3 regions of the Bradyrhizobium sp. UFLA05-108 genome follow, and region 3 is predicted to be linked to each of the others. Evidence: predicted binding sites of a transcription regulator. Region 3 holds the regulator's gene; each other region holds the start of a gene.
What was found. Region 3 encodes PhoB, which activates phosphate uptake and scavenging genes when phosphate is short. Its sites were predicted from a motif close to TGTCATNNANCTGTCAT; they were not measured.

Region 1 (7,655 bases), on a different contig from region 3:
GTTCGTCGCTGACGAGCGACTTCTATTTCTTCGGTGACACCGCGGTTGCCGCCAACCGTGCGCCGGTGAACGCGCCGGTCGTGCAGATGGCGTCCAACCTGCCGAGCCGCTCCGCGCGGCAGGCCTACGATTACGTGCTCTCCGAGGGCAATCCTGAGTACTATCAGGAGTTCGTCCAGATGTACCCGCACGACCCGCTGTGCGACCACATCCGCTCGTTGCTCGCCAACCTGCTGATGGCGGAAGCCTGGCACAAGGCCGTTCTCACCAACTCACCGGTCGCCTACAAGAACTTCTACGACAGTTACGTCCGCAGCCCCTATGCAACGTCGGCATTAACGCTCCAGATAGAGCCGAAGCAGATCCCGCTGATGCAGGCGACGCATTTCCTCGCACCGCAGACCATCGCGCCGACGCTGAAGCCCGGCAATCTCGGCCCGACCAAGTACATCCCGCTCGTCAAGCAGGGCAATGGCGGCGCGCTGAACAACGCCAACAAGCCGATCGACAGCAACGTCATCGGCAAGGTCGGCAGTGGCGGCCAGATCAGCACGCCGCCCCCCAACAATCAGCCGAACACCACGCCGTCGCAGCTCCCGGGCAAGATCGTGACCCTGCCTGCGCCGACCAACGGCACGACCAACAACGGCACCGCCGGCAAGATCGTGACGCTGCCGGCGACGACCGTGGGCAAATCCAACGTCGACATCAAGAACGTCGACGTGAAGACCAACAACGTCCAGCCCCAGAACCAGCCGAACCGGACCGACAACGGCAATACCGGCATCGTCAAGCCCAACAACAATCCGCCGAACAACATTCTGCTGCAGACCAACCGTCCGCAGCTCAACACCATGCCGAGCCGCGCTGGCGGCGGTGCGATGAACAACACCTTCAAGCCGCAATATGCCCAGACGATGAATCAGGCACCGGCGAACGCCGGTATGACTCGCCGCATCGGCTTCATGCACTGATCACCCCTGGCTGCAACAATGGCGAAGGGCGGAGCAGCAATGCTCCGCCCCTTCGTCACGTCAGGCTGGGCCGCGCGAGCACGATCTCGGTGTTACTTCTCCCCGACGGGGAGAGGTAAACGGAGCACTTCGGCTCACACCAACCGACGAAGAATCAAGCCACGAGCTCGGCGAACAAGTCGGCATCGACATTGCCGCCCGAGAGCACGATGACCACGTTCCTGCTGGCAACATCGAGGCGGCCGGCGAGCAGCGCGGCGAGGGCAACGGCGCCGCCGGGCTCGACCACCAGCTTCAGCTCGCGATAGGCAAACGCGACGGCCGCGCCGACCTCCGCATCGGAGGCCGTGACGCCACGCGACAACAGTTTGCCGTTGATGGCGAAGGTCATCTCGCCCGGGATCAGCGCCATCAGCGCGTCGCAGATCGTGCGTCCGGCAGGGGCATGCGCCTCGCGGTGGCCACTCGCAAGCGAGAGCTTGTGATCGTCGAATGCCTCGGGCTCGGCCACGACGAGCTGGGCCTGCGGATAACGCGCTTTCACCGCAGTCGCGACGCCCGCGATCAGGCCGCCGCCGGAAGCCGGCGCCACGACGATGTCGGGCGCAATGCCGAGCGCCGCCATGTCCTCGGCGATCTCGCGGCCTGCGGTGCCCTGCCCTGCGATAACGAAGGGATCGTCATAGGGCCTGACCAGCGTTGCGCCGCGCTTCTCTGCGATGCCGCGCGCGATCGCCTCACGATCATCACGGTCGCGATCGTACAGCACGACCTCGGCGCCGTAGGATTTGGTGCGCTCGCGCTTGGAGAGCGGCGCATCCGACGGCATCACGATGGTCGCCTGCATGTCGAGGATTTTTGCCGCGGCCGCCACGCCCTGGGCGTGATTGCCCGAGGAGAACGCAACAACGCCGCCGCTGCGCCTGTCCTGCGGAATCGAGGACACCTTGTTGAAGGCGCCACGGAACTTGAAGGAGCCGGTCCGCTGCAACATCTCCGGCTTCAGGAACACTTTTGCGCCGACGCGCTCGTTCAGCACGGGGAAGGACAAAAGCGGGGTGCGGATGGCGAAGGGCGCGATCACGCGCGCTGCGGCATCGATGTCGGCAGGTCCGACCGGGAGGGGCTGTTCCGTCATGGGCAATTTGTATCCCGCCCCTTGACGGCTGGGAAGACACCGCCGCGTGAGGGTGCCGTGGAGTCAGGCGACGAAACGCGGCTGTTCCGGCCTTTGGGCGTGCGGCAGCACGGCGCCGACGGCCCGGATGCTGTCGACGAAGGCGCGCGCTGACGCCTCCCAGGTATGGTTGGCAGCAAATTCGACGCAGGCCTGCCTCGAAATGTCGAGCGCCGCGAGGCAGGCGCTGCGCAGATCCTCATCCAGCACGCCGACCGGCGCATCGCCGATCACGTCACGCGGCCCCTTCACCGGGAATGCCGCCACTGGAAGGCCGCTCGCCAGCGCTTCGAGGAGCACGAGGCCAAAGGTGTCGGTCCGGCTCGGAAACACGAAGACATCCGCGGCCGCATAGATTTCGGCCAGCGCCTCGCCGTGCTTTTCCCCCAAGAAGATCGCCTGGGGATAGGCCTGCTCAAGGCCGGCGCGCGCCGGTCCGTCGCCGACGATCACCTTGGTGCCGGGCAGATCGAGGTCGAGGAACGCCTCGAGATTCTTCTCTATCGCGGTTCGGCCGACGCAGAGGAACACCGGCGCGGGGAAGCAGAGATCGATGGCGCGGGGATAGAACAGCTTGTTGTCGACGCCGCGCGGCCACAGCACGACATTGTCAAAGCCACGTTCACTGAGCTCGCGCGCCAGCGCCGGGGTCGCCGCCATCACGGCGCGGCTGGACGCGTGGAAACGGCGCAGCGCCCGCCAGATCAGCGAGCCCGGAACCGGTACCCTGGCGCGGACATATTCGGGGAAACGGGTGTGGAAGCTCGTCGTGAAGGGCAGCTTGCGTTGCCGGCAATAGCGGCGGACCATGAGGCCGATCGGCCCTTCGGTCGCGATATGGATGCTGTCGGGGCCCGCCTCCTCGATCAGCTTGGCAATCCTCGCCGGCCGCGGCATCGCGAGCCGCACGTCGCGATAGCTCGGCATCGCGAAGGTACGGAACGATTGCGGGGTGAGGAAGCTGAACTCGACGTCCAGCGCCTTCGCAGCGTCAGCGAGCTTGGTCAGAGTCCGAACCACACCGTTGACTTGCGGGTGCCAGGCGTCGGTCGCGACCAGGATGCGCATCATGCGGCTCTTGCCGCGACCTGTGGAACGGCCGCAGGCTTCTGCAACTGATCTGCCCAGGTGATGATCTCGAAATGGCCGTCATCGTGCTCGACCAGCGCGGTGCAGCTCTCGACCCAGTCGCCGCAGTTCATGTAGCGGATGCCGTTTTCGTCGCGGATCACGGCGTAGTGGATGTGGCCGCAGATCACGCCGTCGGCGTCATGGCGACGTGCTTCGGCGGAGAGCGCCTGCTCGAACGCGCCGATATAGTTGACTGCGTTCTTGACCTTCTGTTTGGCCCATTGCGACAGCGACCAATAGGGCACGCCGAACATGCGGCGAAAGAAGTTGACGAAGCGATTCATCTGGATCGCGAAGTCGTAGGCCTTGTCGCCGAGATGGGCGAGCCAGCGCGCGTTCTGCACCACGAGGTCGAAGATGTCGCCGTGGATGACGAGATATCGCTTGCCGTCCACACCAGTGTGGACGGTGTTCTCCACGACGTCGATGCCGCCGAAATGCGTGCCGTAATAGTTGCGCAGGAACTCGTCGTGATTGCCGGGTACGTAGATGACCTTGGCACCCTTGCGAGCCTTGCGCAGCAGCTTCTGGACGAGGTCGTTATGCGATTGCGGCCAGTGCCAGCTCGATTTCAGCGCCCAGCCATCGACGATGTCGCCGACCAGATAGATCGTATCGGCGTCGTGGTAGCGCAGGAAGTCCAACAGGAGGTCGGCTTGCGAACCGCGGGCTCCGAGATGAACGTCGGAGATGAACAACGTGCGAAAGCGCCGCTCCGGGCTCTCGTCACTCACATCGTAACTTCCCATGCGCCAGCCTGTAACAATATCCCGTGACAGGGGGATGACCGGTTGAACCTGTGAGGCACCCTCAGATACGAATCAAACCTTGCCTCGCCCTCTTCGCGGATATCAGCCGCATGCGACAATCAGGCGACATGGCCCCGCAGAGGCCTCCGCAAAACTCCGGGAACCCCTAGGTTTATTGGTTAACGCCGGCTAGCCGCCGCCATCGCGGCCGAGGTCAATAGTATTTGTGGAAATGATGGATCGGCCCGTGGCCGTGACCGACGCTGAAGCGTTCGGCGGCGGCAATCGCCGTACTGATCCAGACCTTGGCATCGCGCACGGCCGTAGCGAGGTCCTCGCCCTTGGCAAGCCCTGCTGCGACGGCAGACGACAGCGAGCAGCCAGTGCCATGGGTGTTTTGGGTCGCAACCCGCGGCGCGGCGAGCGCGATCACGCCGTCCGCGCTGACGAGATAGTCGATGCTCTCGGCGCCCTGCCCGTGCCCGCCCTTGATCAGCACCGCGCGACAGCCAAGCGCGAGCAGGCGGCGCCCCTGGCTCTCGATCCCGGCCTCGCTCTCTGCTACCGGCTCATCAAGCAGCGCGGCTGCCTCGGGCAGGTTCGGCGTGATCACCGATGCAAGTGGCATGAGCCTTGTGCGCAATGCCTCGACGGCCTCTGCCGCCAGCAGCCGGTCGCCGGAGGTCGCGACCATCACTGGATCGAGCACCACATGCCGTGGCGACCATCGCACCAGGCTGGAGGCGATCGCATCGATGCTCGCGGCCTGCGCCACCATGCCGATCTTGACCGCGTCGACATCGAGATCGGAGAACACCGCATCGATCTGCGCGGTCACGAACCCGGCGGGCACCGCATGAATGCCGGTCACGCCTTTGGTGTTTTGCGCGGTCAGCGCCGTGATCGCGGAGGCGCCGTAGACGCCGAGCGCGGCGAAGGTCTTCAGGTCGGCCTGAATGCCGGCGCCGCCGCTCGAATCGGAGCCGGCGATGGTGAGCGCTATGGGCGTCGTCATGGCGCGGCTTTCGGATGGATCGGGGCCATGGTCTGTCCTAACGCGCATACCCGGGACCAGCAAGCTTGCTTACGCCACGAGGCCAGCAAGTTCGCTTGCTAAAGCCGGCCGATTTTGGCCTATTAGCCGCCAAATCATGCCTTCGGAGCAACCGCGATGGTTCCTTTCTTCGTTCAGATCAAATGCAAGCTCGGCCAGTCCTACACGGTCGCCAACGCGCTCGCCGAAGCCGAGATCGCCTCCGAGATCTATTCCACGGCCGGTCACTATGATCTCCTGGTGAAGTTCTATGTCGACAAGGACACCGACATCGGCCACTTCATCAACGAGAAGGTACAGGTCCTGCCGGGCATCCAGGACACCCTCACCATCATCACCTTCAAGGCGTTTGGCGGCCGCTAGCCGCCCAATCTCACCTCTCCCGCAGGGAGAGGTCGGATCGCATCGAAAGATGCAGTCCGGGTGGGGGGTACGATCTCACTGATCGCTGCGGCCCCTCACGGGATTGCTTCGCAATCCGACCTCTCCCCGCTGTGGAGAGGTAAGACCCCGCGATCAGCCGGGCCAAATCTCATCTGCTCTAACCGCCCTCCTTCCGCTTCGGCGGCGGCTTGGGTCCCTCGACCGGCGGCAGCGATTTCAGATATGCGGCCATCGCGGCGCGGTCCTCCGGCGTGAGCTGCGCGAGATTCTTGATCACCGGCCGCATCGCGCCGGAAGCACTGTCGCCCTCGGGCATGTCGCCGGTCTCGAGGAAATCGGCGATGTCCTTTTCGCTCCAGTCGCCGATGCCCTTCTGCGTGATGTTCGGGACCCAGCCCTCACCGTCCGGACTGGGGCCACCGGCAAAGCGTTGCGACGTCATCAGGCCGCCGAGCAGATTGCGCGGGCTGTGGCACTCGGCGCAGTGGCCAAAACTGTTCACGAGATAGGCGCCGCGATTCCATTGCGGCGCGCGCGCGGCATCGGCTACGAAAGGCGTACCGTCCATGAACAGAAATTTCCAGACGCCGACATTGCGGCGAATGTTGAACGGAAACGGCAAATCGTGATCGCGCACCTTGCCCGGAACGGCGGGCAGCGTCTTCAGATAGGCGAAGAGATCGCGCACATCGTCCACCTTCGCATGCGCGTAGGACGTATAAGGAAATGCCGGGAAGTAATGCGCGCCATCGGGTGAGACGCCCTTCATCACCGCATTGACGAAATCGGCCTCGCTCCAACGTCCGATCCCGTCGGCCGGATCCTGCGAGATGTTGGGCGCGTAGAAGGTGCCGAACGGCGAGCCAATCGCAAGCCCGCCGCCAAGCCGCAGGCGGTCGGGCTGGCCCGGCACAGCATGGCAGGAAGCGCAACCGCCGGCGTTGAACAGCTCCTGCCCGTTGGCAAGATCGGGCGCACGCGAGGCGGCGGGCAGTGCCAGGGCGACCGGCGCCGTGAGCCACCAATAGAGCGCGAGGCCAAGACCGGCGGCAAGCAGCGCAGCAATGATCGTTCGTCGCAACATTCACGAAATCCATCGATGTCAGACGAACTTAAGGCTGCAGCCACCGTCGCTCCAGCCACGAATAATTTAGATGGTTTGAACGCTGGAGGGGAATAAATTCCAAGTCGCACTGTTTGGACGTTTGCCACCTTTCGAGGTCAACAGGGAGAGACCCATGAACAAGCCCCTTTTTGCCACGCTCGCGCTGACGGCCGCCGTTGCGTTTGCCGGACCCGCCTGCGCGGAGAAACTGAAGGCGACGCTGGACGGCAAGGCCGAGGTGCCTGCGACGACCAGCAGCGGCACCGGCACGGCCGATCTCGACTATGACGCCCCCAGCAAGAAACTCTCCTGGACCGTCACCTATTCCGGACTCTCGGGCCCGGCGACCGCCGCTCACTTCCACGGCCCGGCCGAGACCGGCAAGAATGCCGGTGTCGCGGTCGCGATCCCGAATGCAACGTCGAGCCCCGTCAAGGGCGAAGCGACGCTCACCGACGCGCAGGCCGCCGATCTGCTCGGCGGCAAGTACTACATCAACATCCACACCGCAGCGAACCCGGGCGGCGAGATCCGCGGCCAGGTGACGAAGTAAAGCGTTGCGACATCCTCGCGCGACGAGAGGCCGGGCGCGCCAGCGTCCGGCCTTTTTCAAGCCCACGACAAGGCATAGCGCGCGCCCTGTCCAACGCCGTCATCCTCCAACTCCCGCGAAGCACATCACGCGCCCTGCATGTATCGAACGGGATTTTTCGGATCCGACGTGAAGATGTCGGCAACTTCCGCGAACAGCAGCGACATCGCATTCTGCCTCAGATCATCGAACCTTTCGAAACTGAAGTTGTTGCCGCCCATTCGCAATTCGCCGAGCTGTCCCGCATATCTGGGGACGACCGGCGCGCCCTGCCTCGTCACCGCTACGTACACGCTGATGTAGTTCTTCTGAAGAGCAACACCAATCACCGGCCATTCGGTGGTCTTCCCAGATTTGATCGCATAACGAAATTTTCCATAGCCGATCATCTTCATCCGCATACCCGCCTCTCCCGCTGGTGTTCCCTTATGGAAAAACCGCTTGAGGGCCGGAGCAGCCTGAACGATCAGCTTGTGAAGGTTGACCAGG
Region 2 (7,655 bases), on a different contig from region 3:
GCCGTGAACAGCCGCATGAAGCCGCCGAGACAGATCAGCTCGATGCCGTGCTGGTCGAGCGCGGCATGCAGCGCCGCCTCGAAGCCGGCGCGGTCCTTACCGAACGGCTTGCTCTCGATCACCAGCGTCTTTACGCCGCTCGCCCTCGCCTTCTCCAGGCCCAGTGCGGCGGCCTTGTTCGAAATGACGAGCGAGATCTCCGCCGGAAAATCCGGTGCGGCGGCGGCCTTGATCAGCGCCGCCATGTTGGAGCCTCGGCCTGAGATCAGGATGGCGACACGGCGCTTCATGGGTTTTACAGCGACAGATCGAGTTGGCCGTTATAAACGACGCGATGCTCGCCCTCGGCCGGGATCACAGTGCCGAGTTGCGCCGCCGTCTCGCCGGCATCGGTGAAGACCTCGATCACCTTGTCGGCGGCATCCGGCTCGACGATCGCGATCATGCCGATGCCGCAGTTGAAGGTGCGCAGCATTTCGAGCTCGGCGATGCCGCCTTGCGCCGCCAGCCATTTGAACACCGGCAGCACCGGCAAGCGGGCGAGATCGATGCCGACACCGAGATGTTTCGGCAGCACGCGCGGGATGTTGTCGGTGAAGCCGCCGCCGGTGATGTGGGCAAGGCCCTTCACCGCGCCGGTCTCGCGGATCGCGCGCAGGCAGGATTTGACATAGAGCCGGGTCGGCGCGAGCAGCGCCCCCCCGAGCGTCATGACCGGCGCAAACGGCGCCTGGGCCTCGAAGCCCAGGCCGGACTGCTCGACGATCTTGCGCACCAGCGAGAAGCCGTTGGAATGCACGCCCGAGGACGCGAGCCCGATCACTGCATCGCCCGCGGCGATATCCTTGCGCGGCAGTAGCGTCCCGCGCTCGGCAGCACCAACCGCGAAACCGGCGAGATCATAGTCGCCGTCCTTGTAGAGGCCCGGCATCTCGGCGGTCTCGCCGCCGATCAATGCGCAACCTGACTCGCGGCAGCCTTCGGCAACGCCCGCGACGATCGACGCAGCAGCCTCGGGGTCGAGCTTGCCGCAGGCGAAATAGTCGAGGAAGAACAGCGGCTCAGCCCCCTGCACCACGAGGTCGTTGACGCTCATCGCGACGAGGTCGATGCCGATCCCGCCATGCAGGCCGGTCTCGATAGCGATTTTGACCTTGGTGCCGACACCGTCGGTGGCGGCGACCAGGACCGGGTCCTTGAACCCGGCTGCCTTGAGATCGAACAGGCCACCAAAACCGCCGATCTCGGCATCGGCGCCGGCACGCGCGGTGGCGCGCACCATCGGCTTGATCAGGTCGACCAAGCGATTGCCCGCATCGATGTCGACGCCTGAATCGGCGTAGGTAAGGCCGTTTTTGCGGTCGGTCATGCCGGATTTCCAGTGGATTTGCGGCTGGTTACGTCGAATTCGAGGGTTGCGCAATGGCTCGCAAGAGGCCTGAGGCTATACTATGTAGATATCAACCGGTTCAGCCTCCAAAGGGCCGGATTCGAGGTCACACCGGGTGCCGGGAAGCGCCGCGTGAGTATTCCGAACATCATTACCCTGGGCCGCATTATGCTGGTCCCGATCATCGTCTGGGCGATTGTGTCGAGCCAAATGGAGGTGGCGTTCGCCGTCTTCCTGATCGCCGGCATCAGCGACGCCGTCGACGGCTTCCTGGCCAAGCGCTTCAACATGAGGAGCGAGCTCGGCGCCCTGCTCGATCCGCTCGCCGACAAGGCGCTGCTGGTCTCGATCTATCTGGCACTCGGCATCTGGGGCGACATCCCGCGCTGGATCGTGATTCTGGTGGTCTCCCGCGACATCATGATCGTCGCCGCCGTGATCGTCTCCTGGCTGTTCGACAAGCCGGTCGAGATGAAGCCGTCGAAAGTGTCGAAGCTCAACACTGCAGCCCAGGTGGCGTATGCGGCGTTGGTGCTGGCCTCCCTTGCCTTCGGCTTCAACCCCGGACCCTATGATATAATCCTGATGGGCCTCGTCACGGTCTTCACGCTCTCCTCCGTGTCGCTCTATCTCGTCGAGTGGCTGCGACACATGAGCACGATCGAGGCGAAATGAGGGGGATGCGGCCCCGCAAAAGGCCAACTCCCGCCCGATAGGTCGAATCTCTTCGAACAAAGCCGGCCCGTCCGGCATGGAGCAAAGCAAGCGTGGCAGGCCGCGTTCATCCCCGACAACTGGCGTTTTCGCTTCCGCATGCGGAAAGCCTGAGCCGGGACAATTTTCTCGAAGGCCCCGCCAACGCCGCCGGTCTCGCCCTGATCACCGGTTGGCCCGAATGGCCAAACCGGATCATGTGGCTGGCGGGGCCCGAAGGCTCAGGTAAGAGCCACCTCGCCGCCATCTGGGCCGAAGAGGCGGGCGCCCGCTCCACTACCGCCAATGCATTGACTGCGGCCGCCGTGCCTGGAGCGCTCGCCACGGGCGCACTGGTCGTCGAGGACCTGAAAGCGAAGGATTTGGATGAGCGCGCGCTCTTCCATCTGTTGAACCTCGCGCGCGAGGACGGCGCCTACGTCCTGCTCACAGGCCGCGAGGTACCGGCGGCACTGGATATCGAGCTGCGCGACCTCCGCTCGCGCCTGCGCGCCGTGCCGGTGGTGTCGCTCCTGCCGCCGGACGACCAGCTTTTCCGCGGCCTGATCGTCAAGTTCTGCGCAGACCGCCAACTGAGCGTGGATGAGAGCGTGGTCAGCTATCTCGCGACCCGCCTGGAGCGCTCCTCCGCCGCCGCGCGGCGGGCCGTGGAGTTGCTCGACGGCGAAGCCCTGCGGCTCGGCCGGCCCGTGACCCGCGCACTGGCGGCCGAGCTGCTCCGCGACGCCTGACATTTCCAGTCCCTTTTGCAGGCCCCCGCCCACCTCGACCGCTTGACGCGGCCGAGCGGCGGAACATCAATGTCATCGAAACGTCATCGCATTAACACATGCTCCCGCCGGTTTTGCGCGTAAGTCGCAAAGTAAGGCGAGACAATATGGACCGACTTCTCATGGACTCCGCGCAAGCTATTGAAATCAAAGAAAAAGAACTAGAAGCGACGGGTCTGCCGGCGATCGCCACGAGCCCCGAGCGATTCATCAATCGCGAGCTCTCCTGGCTACATTTCAACCGCCGGGTCCTGGAGGAATCCGTCAACTCCCACCACCCGGTGCTGGAGCGGGTGCGATTCCTGTCGATTTCGGCGAATAACCTTGATGAGTTCTTCATGGTCCGCGTCGCCGGCATCAAGGCGCAGGTCCGAGAGGGTATCCCCGAGCGCAGCCCCGACGGCCTGACCCCGTCCGAGCAACTCGCCCTGATCAACCGGACCGTCTCGCAACTCGCAAGCGACCAGCAGGCGATCTGGCGCGATCTGCGCGGCACGCTTGCCGAGGTCGGCATCGTGCTGGTGGACGGCAAGGATGTCACCAAGGCAGAGCGGACGTGGCTGGAGGACTACTTTCTCCACAACGTATTCCCGCTGCTCACCCCGCTTGCGATCGATCCCGCCCACCCCTTCCCGTTCATTCCGAGCCTCGGCTTCACCATCGCCCTGCAGCTCACGCGCGCCGCCGACGGCAGGCAGATGAACGCGCTGATCCGCATGCCCGGCAAGATCGACCGCTTCATCAAACTGCCCGTTGATGGCGTGACGCGGCTGATCCCGCTCGAGCAGGCTACCGCACTCTTCATCAACCGTCTGTTCCCCGGCTATACCGTGCACGGCCAGGGCGCCTTCCGCATCATCCGCGACTCCGAAATGGAAATCGAGGAAGAGGCCGAAGACCTCGTTCGCGTGTTCGAGACGGCGCTGAAGCGCCGCCGCCGTGGATCGGTGATCCGGCTCGAGGTCGATGCCAAGACGCCTGAGCAACTGCGCAACTTCGTGCAGCACGCGCTTTCAGCTGCCGATGACGAAGTGTTCCTGGTCGACGGCGTGCTCGCCATGAACGAGCTGTCGCAGCTCACCCGCCTCGATCGCCCCGACCTCGAATTCACCCCGTACGTGCCCCGTCATCCCGAGCGCGTGCGCGAGCATGGCGGCGACATCTTCGCTGCGATCCGGCAAAAGGACCTCATCGTCCACCATCCCTATGAATCCTTCGATGTCGTGGTGCAGTTTCTCCAGCAAGCCACGCGCGACCCCGACGTCGTCGCGATCAAGCAGACGCTCTACCGCACCTCCAACAATTCGCCGATCGTGCGCGCGCTGGCCGAGGCCGCCGAGGCGGGCAAGTCCGTCACCGCGCTGATCGAGCTCAAGGCGCGCTTCGACGAGGAAGCGAATATCCGCTGGGCGCGCGACCTCGAGCGCGCCGGCGTGCAGGTCGTCTACGGCTTCCTCGAGCTGAAGACGCATGCAAAACTCTCGATGGTCGTGCGCCGCGAGGGCGGCAGCCTCACCACCTATGTTCACACCGGCACCGGCAACTACCATCCGGTGACCGCGCGCATCTACACCGATCTCTCCTACTTCACCTCGGACCCGACCATCGGCCGCGACGCTGCGCGCGTGTTCAACTTCATCACCGGCTACGCGGCACCGAGCGATCTCGACAAGATGGCGGTATCGCCGCTGACGCTGCGCAAGCGCATCCTCGAGCACATCCAGGGCGAGATCGAGTATGCACGGCACGGCAAGCCTGGCGCGGTCTGGATGAAGATGAATGCCCTGGTCGACCCCGACATCATCGACGCGCTCTACGAGGCGTCTCAAGCCGGCGTCCAGGTCGAGCTCGTGGTGCGCGGTATCTGCTGCCTGCGGCCGGGTATCCCCGGCCTGTCAGAGAACATCCGCGTCAAGTCGATCATCGGGCGCTTCCTCGAGCACGGTCGAATCTACTGTTTCGGCATGGGCCAGGGCCTGCCGAGCGCGAAAGCGGCTGTGTATATCTCGTCAGCCGACATGATGCCGCGCAATCTCGATCGCCGTGTCGAAGTGCTGTGCCCGCTGCAAAATCCAACGGTACATCAGCAGGTTCTCGAACAGATCATGGTCGCGAATCTGAAGGACAACGAGCAGAGCTGGCAATTGTTGCCCGATGGATCGTCAACGCGTATGAAAGCCGCGAAGGGCGAGGAGCCTTTCAACGTGCACAACTACTTCATGACAAATCCGAGTCTGTCTGGCCGTGGAAAGTCGCTCAAGGAATCCTCGCCGCGGCGTCTCACGCGCCGGAACGAACGTCATCAGTCCTGATTGGGGATTGTTGCCGTGACACGGCCGCGCAAACGTGGCGCAAGCGTCGCGGTGATCGATATCGGCTCCAACTCGGTTCGTCTCGTCGTCTACGAGGCGTTGGCGCGGAGCCTCATTCCGATCTTCAACGAGAAGACGCTCTGCGGCCTCGGCCGCGAGGTGCAGAGCACCGGTCTGCTCGCGCCCGACGCGGTCGACAAGGCGCTGACCTCGCTGAAGCGATTTCGGGCACTCTGCCGCGTGATGCAGGTCGGCCGCGTCTTTGCGATCGCGACTGCCGCGTGCCGGGACGCCTCCAACGGCCCCGACTTCATCGCCAAGGCCGAGCGTATCTGCGCGGTGAAGATCGAGATCCTGTCGGGCCCGCGCGAGGCACGGCTCTCGGCGCTCGGCGTCGTCTCCGGCATCCACCACCCCGACGGCATCGTCGGTGATCTCGGCGGCGGCTCGCTGGAGCTCGTCGAGGTCCACCGCAACAGCGTGCGCAGCGGCGTGACGCTGCCGCTGGGCGGGCTCGCCCTGCAGGATCTCGCGCATAAATCGCTGAAGCGCGCCGACCGTATCGTGCGCGAGGAACTCGACGCCGTGGCGCAGCTCAAGGCCGGGCATGGCCGCACCTTCTATGCGGTCGGCGGCACATGGCGCGCACTCGCCCGCATCCACATCATCCAGAGCGGCTATCCGCTCCAGGTGATGCACGGCTATTCGATACCGGCGGCGGATGCGCTGGATTTTGCGCGACGCCTGCGGCGCCTGGTTGCGTCCAACATGCTCGCCGACATCGAAGTAGTCGCCGACGCGCGGCGGCCGCTCCTCACCTATGCCGCGCTGGTGCTCGAGCACATCATCCGCGTCGCCCGGCCGAAGACGATCGCGTTCTCGACCTTCGGCGTGCGCGAAGGCCTGCTGCACGAGAAGCTGTCGGAAGCCGAACGTGCCAAGGACGGATTGATCTGCGCTGCGGAAGAGCTGAACCAACTGATGTCGCGCTCGGCGCGCCATGCCCGCGAGCTGATCGAGTGGACCGACCGCTTCGTGCGCGTGGTGAAGCTGCGCGAGACGGAAGAGGACCGCAGGCTTCGCCACACCGCGTGTCTGCTCTCCGACATCGGCTGGCGCGTCCATCCCGACCACCGCGGCGAGCAGACGCTGAGCCTCGTGGTAAACGGCAATTTCGGCGCGATCAGCCACGAAGGCCGCGCCTTCGTCGGCCTGTCGGTGTTCTATCGCTATGCAGGCTTGAGCGAAGAGAACCAGCCGCCGCTGACGATGCAGGAGCTGCTCACGCCTGCGCATCTCGAGCGCGCGCGGCTCTTGGGCGCCGCGTTCCGCGTTGCGCATCTGATCTCGGCGGCCCGGCCCGGCGTGCTGCCCGCCACCCATTTCCGCAGCACTGGCCGCAAGCTGATGCTGGTGTTCGAGCACCGCCTCGGCGATCTCGTCGCCGATCGCGTCGGCGGCCGCTTCAAGCAGCTCGCCCGTCTGGTCGGCCGCTCGGGGTCGATCGTAAGGCGTTAGACTAGAGCACGATCCGGAAAAGTGTGCAGCGGTTTTCCCCTCGCGACAAACGCGGAACGCGTTTGCGCGGAGATCATGCTCAAACGATAAAGTTTATTCAGCCGACACCTTGGCGTGGCGTTCGGAAGCTTCGAGCGCAGCTACATGCAGGCTGCGCCGGCGCCAGATATAGCCGACGACCAGCACGACGATGACGCCGAGCACGGCGCAGAGATATTCGGCACCCGCGCCGCCATGGGCAAATTGCGGCGGGATGCGCAAGCCCGCAAGCAGCGTGTCCAGCGATACGCCGACCGGACCGTCGGACAGCGCATGCAGCTTCGGCTCGACGCCCGGATCGGTCGCGATCACCTCGCCGGCGATCCAGCCGAGCAAAGCCGCGCCGGCCCAGACCAGGATCGGCAGTTTTGACAGCAGCGCCATAATCAGCGCGGCGCCGGCCACGATCAGGGGAACGCTGATCGCAAGGCCGAGGACCAGGAGCGGCACGCTGCCATTGGCGGCGGCCGCAACCGCGATCACGTTGTCCAGACTCATGATGATGTCGGCGACAACGACGATCTGCACCGCCTGCCACAGATGCGAGGCCGAGGCGACGTCGTCCTCGTCCTCGTTCTCCGGCACCAAAAGCTTGGCGGCGATCACGATCAAAGCGAGACCGCCGACCAGCTTGAGGTATGGCAGCGCCATCAGGCTCGCGACGATGCCGGTGAAGACGATGCGCAGCAGCACAGCGGCCCCCGCACCTAGCACCATGCCCCACAACCGATGCCGCGGCTTCAGCCCGCGGCATGCAAGCGCGATCACCAGCGCATTGTCGCCGGAGAGCAGGATATTGATCCAGATGATCTTGCCGACCGCGACCCAGAACGCCGGCTCGGCCATTTCATTGCGGAACTGGGTGAAGAACGACCCGAGCGTGGCGGGGTCGAAGATCTGCCAGAGCCAGTT
Region 3 (7,655 bases):
CCTTCCTTGTCGCCCATCGAGACCCAGGTATCGGTGACGACACAATCGGCGCCGCGGACAGCGGCTTCCGGATCGGTGCCCAGCATGATCGGGGCGCCCGTCGCCTTGACCCAGTCGCGCATCGCCTTCTTCGGCGCGAGCTCCGGCGGGGTGGCGACATTGAGGTTGAACTTGAAGCGCTCGGCGGCATGCGCCCAGGAGGCGAGCACGTTGTTGTCATCGCCGGTCCAGGCCACCGTCTTGCCCTCGATCGGCCCGCGATGCTCCTCATAGGTCATGAGGTCGGCCATCACCTGGCACGGATGCGAGCGCCGCGTCAGCCCGTTGATGACAGGCACAGTCGCGTGCGCTGCGAGCTCGAGCAGTGCATCGTGATTGAGGATGCGGATCATGATGGCATCGACATAGCGCGACAGTACGCGCGCGGTGTCGGCGATGGTCTCGCCGCGGCCGAGCTGCATCTCGGCACCGGTGAGCATGATGGGCTCGCCGCCGAGCTGGCGCATGGCGACATCGAACGACACCCGCGTCCGCGTCGACGGACGCTCGAAGATCATCGCCAGCGTCTTGCCCTCGAGCGGCTTGACCGGCTGATGCGCCTTCTGCTTCGCCTTCATGGCGGAGGAGGCGGCGAGCATGCTCTTGAGCTCGGACAGCGGCAGCTCGTTGATGTCCAGGAAGTGCTTGGGCGTCTTGCTCATCAGCTTGCCGCCGGCGTCTTGAGAGTGGATTCGATCGCGGTGCAGGCACGCTCGAGCCGCGCGACGCCCTCCTCGATCTCCGCCTCGGTGACGATCAAGGGCGGCAGGAAGCGCACCACATTGTCGCCCGCGCCGACGGTGAGCAGCTTTTCGTTGCGCAGCGCCGTGACGAGATCGCCCGAGGGCACCACGGCCTTGACGCCAATCAACAGCCCCTCGCCGCGCACCTCGCTGACGACATCAGGATGGCGGTCGATCACGGAGGCGAGCTTCTGCTTGAGCAGCAGCGACATCTTCTGCACGTGATCGAAGAAGCCGGGCTTGAGCATCACGTCGAGCACGGCGTTCGCCGCGGACACGGCGAGCGGATTGCCTCCGAAGGTCGAGCCGTGCGAGCCGGGCGTCATGCCGGAGGCCGCCTCGGCGGTCGCAAGGCACGCGCCGATCGGAAAGCCGCCGCCAAGCGCTTTCGCCAGCGACATCACGTCAGGGGTCACGCCGAGGCGGCGATGTGCAAAGAGTTCGCCGGTGCGGCCCATGCCGGTCTGCACCTCGTCGAAGGCGAGCAGCAGGCCATGCTCGTCGCAGAGCTGGCGCAGCGCGCGATAGAAGGCGGGAGACGCCGAGCGCACGCCGCCCTCGCCCTGGATCGGCTCGATCAGGATGCCTGCGGTCTGTGGGCCGATCGCCTTCTTGACGGCTTCCAGGTCATCATGCGGCACTTGGTCGAAGCCGTCCATCGGCGGACCGAAGCCTTCGAGATATTTTGCAGACCCCGTAGCGGCGAGCGTTGCCAGCGTGCGGCCATGGAAAGCGCCCTCGAAAGTGATCATGCGGTAGCGCTCGGGATGGCCCTTGGTGGCATGATAGCGGCGCACCACCTTGATCACGCATTCCATCGCCTCGGCGCCGGAATTGCAGAAGAACACGAAGTCCGCAAAGCTCTCGTTGCAGAGCCTGACCGCGAGCTTCTCACCGTCCGGGCTCTGGAACAGGTTCGACATGTGCCAGAGCTTTGTCGCCTGCTCCTGCAGAGCCCCGACCAGATGCGGATGCGCGTGACCGAGCGCATTCACGGCGACGCCCGACGTGAAATCGAGATAGCGCTCTCCATTGGTTGCGACCAGCCAGCAGCCTTCGCCGCGCTCGAAGCCGAGCTCGGCCCTGGCGAAAACGGGAAGCAGATGCGTCGCGGCGCTCTTGGTCATGGCGGTCACTTGGATGTTGGGGCCGGCTGAGGCTGCCTTGCGCAGCGCATCATTGACCTGCCCGGAAAACGAAACGTGCCGCCTTTTAAGGGCGGCACGTGTCACCATTTTATGCTTGGAAAAACCGCTGTCAATGCCGCCAGAAGGCCCTGCAAGGCGCCTGACCCGTAGTCTTGCGGTGGCGATTTTGAGTTCTTTTAGCGACGGAACATGTGGACGCGGAGCCGCAGACTCTTGCGCGGGAGTCACGCCATATTGTAGCGTTTACCGTGTCAGATACGACATCTCGTGCAGCAGTTCTGATCCTCTTAGTCCTCATGTACCGGCGTAACGTTCAGGTGCGTTTTTCGCGCCCGGCGAGCCTTAAGGGATTCTGGGGGCACGGGTTTTTCGAGGCTTAGACATCGCCACGCGGCCCCAAGGATTGGCAGGCGCGCGGCGAAGGGAAGGGTGCAATGACGGTTTTGACCTGGTCCGACGATCGCGTCGAGCAATTGAAAAAGCTCTGGGAAGCCGGGCTTTCGGCCAGCCAGATCGCTGCCGAGCTCGGGAATGTGACGCGCAACGCCGTAATCGGCAAGGTGCACCGGCTGGGCCTGTCCGGTCGCGCCAAGAGCCCGTCCTCGGCGGCTCCCCGGCCCCGCAAGGCGCGCCCCGCACAGCACATGATGCGGGTGAGCCGCCCGATCTCGCGCGGCAACACCGCCCTCGCCCAGGCCTTCGAGGTCGAGGTCGAGCCCGATCCGATCACCTACGACAACGTCGTTCCGATGAGCCAGCGCCTGTCGCTGCTCGAGCTCAACGAGGCGACCTGCCACTGGCCTGTCGGCGATCCCTCGAGCCCGGATTTCTTCTTCTGTGGCGGCAAGTCGCTCTCGGGCCTGCCCTACTGCGCGCAGCATTCGCGCGTCGCCTACCAGCCGGCGGCGGACCGCCGACGCGCACCGGCCAAGCCCGGCACGCGCTGAGGTCATCAGCGCGCGGGGCTGGCCGACGCGCAACGATGGTTCAACAAATTGGATGTCGTCCCTGCGAAAGCAGGGACCCATAATCCAGGGCGCAGTTATTGCGCGGGAAGATCACTCCGAGTCTTCGCCAAACCACTCCCCGTGGTTATGGGTCCCTGCTTTCGCAGGGACGACATCGGAGAATGTGGCGGCAGCCCGCTGGATCACCGCTGCCACCTGCAAACCTTAAGTCTGCTCCGCCTTCGCGAAACGATCGTCCAGCGCGTAGCCGGCGCCACGGACGGTGCGGATCGGGTCCTGCTCGCGGCCGAGATTGAGCAGCTTGCGCAGACGGCCGATGTGGACGTCGACGGTGCGCTCGTCGATATAGATGTCACGGCCCCAGACGCTGTCGAGCAGCTGTTCACGCGAGAACACCCGGCCGGGATGCTCCAGGAAGAACTCCAAGAGGCGATATTCGGTCGGGCCGAGGTCGATCGGCCGTCCGGAGCGCGCGACGCGACGCTTCTCGCGGTCGAGCTCGATGTCGCCGTAGGCGAGTATGGTCGCAAGCCGCTCGGGGCTTGCACGCCGGAGCAGGCCTTTCACGCGCGCGAGCAACTCAGGTACCGAGAACGGCTTGACGATGTAGTCGTCGGCGCCGGTCGCAAGCCCCCGCACCCGCTCGCTCTCCTCGCCGCGTGCCGTGAGCATGATGATCGGCAGCTGCTTGGTCTCGGGCCTGGCGCGAAGCCTGCGGCACAGCTCAATGCCGGACAGGCCCGGCAGCATCCAGTCGAGCACGATCAGGTCGGGGATATGCTCCTTGAGGCGGGTGTCGGCGTCATCGCCGCGCATCACCGTCTCGACATCGTAGCCGTCGCCTTCGAGGTTGTAGCGCAATAGCTCGGTCAGCGCTTCCTCGTCCTCAACAACCAGAATGCGTGCGCCCATGGCGTCGTCGCTCCTTAAGTGTTCGGCACGGTCGTGGCGAAGGTCGTCATGTCGCCCTTCGGGCGCTTGTCGGCGATGGCCTGACCTTCGATCATGTAAAAAACGGTCTCGGCGATGTTGGTCGCATGGTCGCCGATCCGCTCGATGTTCTTGGCGCAGAACATCAAATGGATGCAGAACGAGATGTTGCGCGGATCCTCCATCATGTAGGTGAGGAGCTCGCGGAACAGCGAGGTGCAGATCGCGTCGACCTCCTCGTCGCCTTTCCACACCACCATCGCCGCCGGCAGGTCATGCGCGGCATAGGCGTCCAGCACCGACTTCACCTGCTGCTGCACGAGGTCGGTCATGTGTTCCAGGCCGCGGAACAGCTTTAGCGGATGGAAATCGGTCTCGAGCGCGGCGACGCGCTTGCCCATGTTCTTGGCAAGGTCGCCGATCCGCTCCAGATCGGTCGCGACGCGCATGGCGCCAACGATCTCGCGCAAGTCGACCGCCATCGGCTGGCGGCGCGCGATCGTGAGCACGGCGCGCTCCTCGATCTTCTTCTGGAGCGCGTCGATCTCGGCGTCGGTTGCCACCACGCGCTGGCCGAGCGCGACGTCACGGCGGATCAGCGCATCGACGGAATCGACGATCATGCGCTCGGCAAGGCCGCCCATCTCCGCAACGAGCCGCGTGAGCTCTTGCAGGTCGGTGTCGAAGGCCTTTGCGGTATGTTCAGAAGCCATTTCCTGTCTCCTCAGCCGAAGCGGCCGGTGATGTAGTCTTGGGTACGCCGGTCGCTGGGCGACGTGAAGATCTTGCTGGTCTCGTCGAACTCGATCAGCTCGCCGAGATACATGAAGGCGGTCTTGTCCGAGACGCGCGCCGCCTGCTGCATGTTGTGGGTGACGATCGCGATCGTGTAGTTCTCGGCGAGCTCCTGGATAAGCTCCTCGACCTTAGCGGTCGAGATCGGATCGAGCGCCGAGCAGGGCTCGTCGAACAGGATCACCTCGGGACGCACCGCCACGGTGCGGGCGATGCAGAGACGCTGCTGCTGGCCGCCGGAGAGCGACAGGCCGGAGGCGTTGAGCTTGTCCTTGACCTCGTTCCACAGCGCGCCGCCGCGCAGCGCCTTCTCGACGCGGACGTCCATCTCCGATTTGGAGATCTTCTCATAGAGGCGGATGCCGAAGGCGATGTTCTCGTAGATCGTCATCGGGAACGGCGTCGGCTTCTGGAACACCATGCCGACCCGGGCGCGCAGCAGGTTGAGGTCGAGCTTGGAGTCGAGGATGTTGGTCTGGTCCAGCATGAGCTGACCGGTGGCGCGCTGTCCCGGATAGAGATCGTACATCCGGTTGAAGATGCGCAGCAGGGTCGACTTGCCGCAGCCGGATGGGCCGATGAACGCCGTGACGCGATTGGTGCCGAGCGTCAGGTTGATGTTCTTCAGCGCGTGGTGCTCGCCATAATAGAAGTTGAGATTGCGCACCGTCACCTTGGCCGGAGCCTCGGGCAGCGTCGGAGACGCCTGACGCCCGGTGGAACTTACGGAAACGGACAGATCGCTCATTTTGCAGTCCTCTCGGCGCCAAGAATGCGCGCGCCAATGTTCAGGGCAAGCACGGTCAGGGTGATCAGCAGCGCCCCGCTCCAGGCCAACTGCTTCCAGTAGGCATAGGGGCTCTGCACGAAATTGTTGATGGTGACCGGCAGGTTCGCCATCGTCTTGTTCAGGCTGAGGCTGAAGAACTGGTTCGACAAGGCGGTGAACAGCAGCGGCGCGGTCTCGCCGGCGACGCGTGCGGTGGCGAGCAGCACGCCGGTGATGAGACCGGAGCGCGCCGCGCGGTAGGCGATCCGCTTGATCACCAGCGAACGCGGCAGCCCAAGAGCAGAAGCCGCCTCGCGTAGCGCGTTCGGCACCAGCAGCAGCATGTCCTCGGTGGTGCGCAGCACGACCGGGATCACGATGACGGCCAGCGCCAGCGCGCCGGCGATCGCCGAGAAGCCGCGCATCGGCACCACCACCGCACCATAGATGAACAGGCCGATGATGATGGAGGGTGCCGACAAGAGGATGTCGTTGATGAAGCGGATTACCGAGGTCAACTTGTCGTTGCGACCGTATTCGGCGAGATAGGTCCCGGCGAACAGGCCAAGCGGCGCGCCGATGCCGACGCCGATCACGGTCATGATGATCGAACCGATGATGGCGTTGCGCAGGCCGCCTTCGGTCGAGCCCGGAGGCGGAGTGTCCGCGACGAAGATCTGAAGGTTCAGACCGGTGAGGCCGTTGTAAAGCAAGGTGATCAGGATCAGCGCGAGCCAGGTGACGCCGAAGGCGGCGGCAGCGATGCAGAGACCACGGATGACGATGTCCTTGCGGCGGCGGCGTGCGTAGATCGGGTTCATGTTACTTCCCCGCCTTCTTTTCGAGACGCAGCAGCATCAGCCGCGCGCCGGCGAGCACGAAGAACGTCAGCACGAACAGCAGCAGGCCGAGCAGGATCAGGCCGGACTGATGCAGGCCGTCGCTTTCGGCGAACTCGCTGGCGATCGCCGCCGAGATGGTCGTGCCTGGGGCGAAGATCGACGACGAGATGCGGAAGGAGTTGCCGATGATGAAGGTCACCGCCATGGTCTCACCCAGCGCACGTCCGAGTGCCAGCATGACGCCGCCGATGATGCCGACGCGCGTGTAGGGGATCACCACGCTGCGCACGACTTCCCAGGTGGTGCAGCCGACGCCATAGGCGGCTTCCTTCAGGACCGGCGGCACGGTCTTGAACACGTCGACCGAGATCGAGGTGATGAAGGGAAGCACCATGATCGCGAGGATCAGCGAGGCGTTGAACAGGCTGAGATAGGACGGCGGGCCGGCGAAGATCGCGCCCAGCACCGGAACGCCGTCGAACAGCTTGATCATGAAGGGCTGGAAGGTGTTGGCCAGGAACGGACCCAGCACGAAGAAGCCCCACATGCCGTAGATGATCGAGGGAATGCCGGCGAGCAACTCGACCGCCATGCCGATCGGGCGGCGCAGCCATTGCGGGCAGAGCTCGGTGAGGAAGATCGCGATGCCGAGGCCGACGGGAATGGCGATCAGCATTGCGATGAAGGAGGTGACGAGCGTGCCGTAAATCGGCCCGAGCGCGCCGAGCACCGGCGGATCGGCAGAGGGCGCCCAACGTTGGGTCCACAGGAAGGCGAGGCCGTATTCCCTGATGGCCGGGAAGGCGCCGACGATCAGCGACACGATGATGCCGCCGAGGATCAGGAGGACCGAGATCGCGCTGAGCCGCGTGATCCAATAGAAGGTCATGTCGCCGAGCTTGAACGCGCTCAAGGCCTTGGCGCGATCATATGGTCCGGCGTCGTCGACGATATCGCTTTGAACGGCCATCTCTGCCACGCCGATCCCCTGTACCAATTTATCTACGCTTATTGTCGGTCTCGTGCCCCGGATGCGGCGCAGCGCGAAGCGGTGCGACGCTGATCCGGGGCCGAAGTTATTGCACCCAAAGTCTTCTGGGTCCCGGCTCAGCGGCGCGTCATTTCATGCCGTACCGCGTCCGGGAGACGAGAGCCGCTGCGATCAGCTCTTGATCTCGGCAGCCCAGGTCTTCTCGATCAGCTGGACGACGCTGTCCGGCATCGGGATGTAGTCGAGCTCCTCGGCCGCCTTGCTGCCGTTCTTGAAGGCCCAGCGGAAGAACTTGATGGCTTCCTGCGAGGCCGCCTTGTCGGTGGCGTCCTTGTGCATCAGGATGAAGGTCGCCGCGGTGATCGGCCAGGACTTGTCGCCGGGCTGGTCGGTCAGGATGACGTAGTAGCCCGGAGCCTTGCCCCAGTCG

Region 1: the regulator PhoB is predicted to act here: its motif matches at 4,055-4,071, upstream of SO140_RS40330 (UDP-2,3-diacylglucosamine diphosphatase).
Region 2: the regulator PhoB is predicted to act here: its motif matches at 2,906-2,922, upstream of SO140_RS07805 (RNA degradosome polyphosphate kinase).

Annotation. Positions count from the first base shown of each region.
Region 1 is NZ_JBANAZ010000090.1:6,713-14,367, reverse strand. Features, by position in the region: gene SO140_RS40345 (caspase family protein) at 1-974, shown strand, start outside; gene SO140_RS40340 (threonine/serine dehydratase family protein) at 1,129-2,112, opposite strand; gene SO140_RS40335 (glycosyltransferase family 4 protein) at 2,176-3,219, opposite strand; gene SO140_RS40330 (UDP-2,3-diacylglucosamine diphosphatase) at 3,219-4,031, opposite strand; gene thiD (bifunctional hydroxymethylpyrimidine kinase/phosphomethylpyrimidine kinase) at 4,246-5,046, opposite strand; gene SO140_RS40320 (Lrp/AsnC ligand binding domain-containing protein) at 5,203-5,448, shown strand; gene SO140_RS40315 (c-type cytochrome) at 5,627-6,553, opposite strand; gene SO140_RS40310 (CHRD domain-containing protein) at 6,708-7,127, shown strand; gene SO140_RS40305 (hypothetical protein) at 7,253-7,655, opposite strand, start outside.
Region 2 is NZ_JBANAZ010000008.1:17,142-24,796, forward strand. Features, by position in the region: gene purN (phosphoribosylglycinamide formyltransferase) at 1-290, opposite strand, end outside; gene purM (phosphoribosylformylglycinamidine cyclo-ligase) at 296-1,369, opposite strand; gene SO140_RS07795 (CDP-alcohol phosphatidyltransferase family protein) at 1,523-2,065, shown strand; gene SO140_RS07800 (P-loop NTPase family protein) at 2,158-2,835, shown strand; gene SO140_RS07805 (RNA degradosome polyphosphate kinase) at 2,997-5,186, shown strand; gene ppx (exopolyphosphatase) at 5,202-6,704, shown strand; gene SO140_RS07815 (TerC family protein) at 6,798-7,655, opposite strand, start outside.
Region 3 is NZ_JBANAZ010000001.1:270,792-278,446, reverse strand. Features, by position in the region: gene argF (ornithine carbamoyltransferase) at 1-701, opposite strand, end outside; gene SO140_RS01200 (aspartate aminotransferase family protein) at 701-1,909, opposite strand; gene SO140_RS01195 (GcrA family cell cycle regulator) at 2,365-2,877, shown strand; gene phoB (phosphate regulon transcriptional regulator PhoB) at 3,103-3,810, opposite strand; gene phoU (phosphate signaling complex protein PhoU) at 3,825-4,541, opposite strand; gene pstB (phosphate ABC transporter ATP-binding protein PstB) at 4,553-5,371, opposite strand; gene pstA (phosphate ABC transporter permease PstA) at 5,368-6,213, opposite strand; gene pstC (phosphate ABC transporter permease subunit PstC) at 6,215-7,204, opposite strand; gene pstS (phosphate ABC transporter substrate-binding protein PstS) at 7,397-7,655, opposite strand, start outside.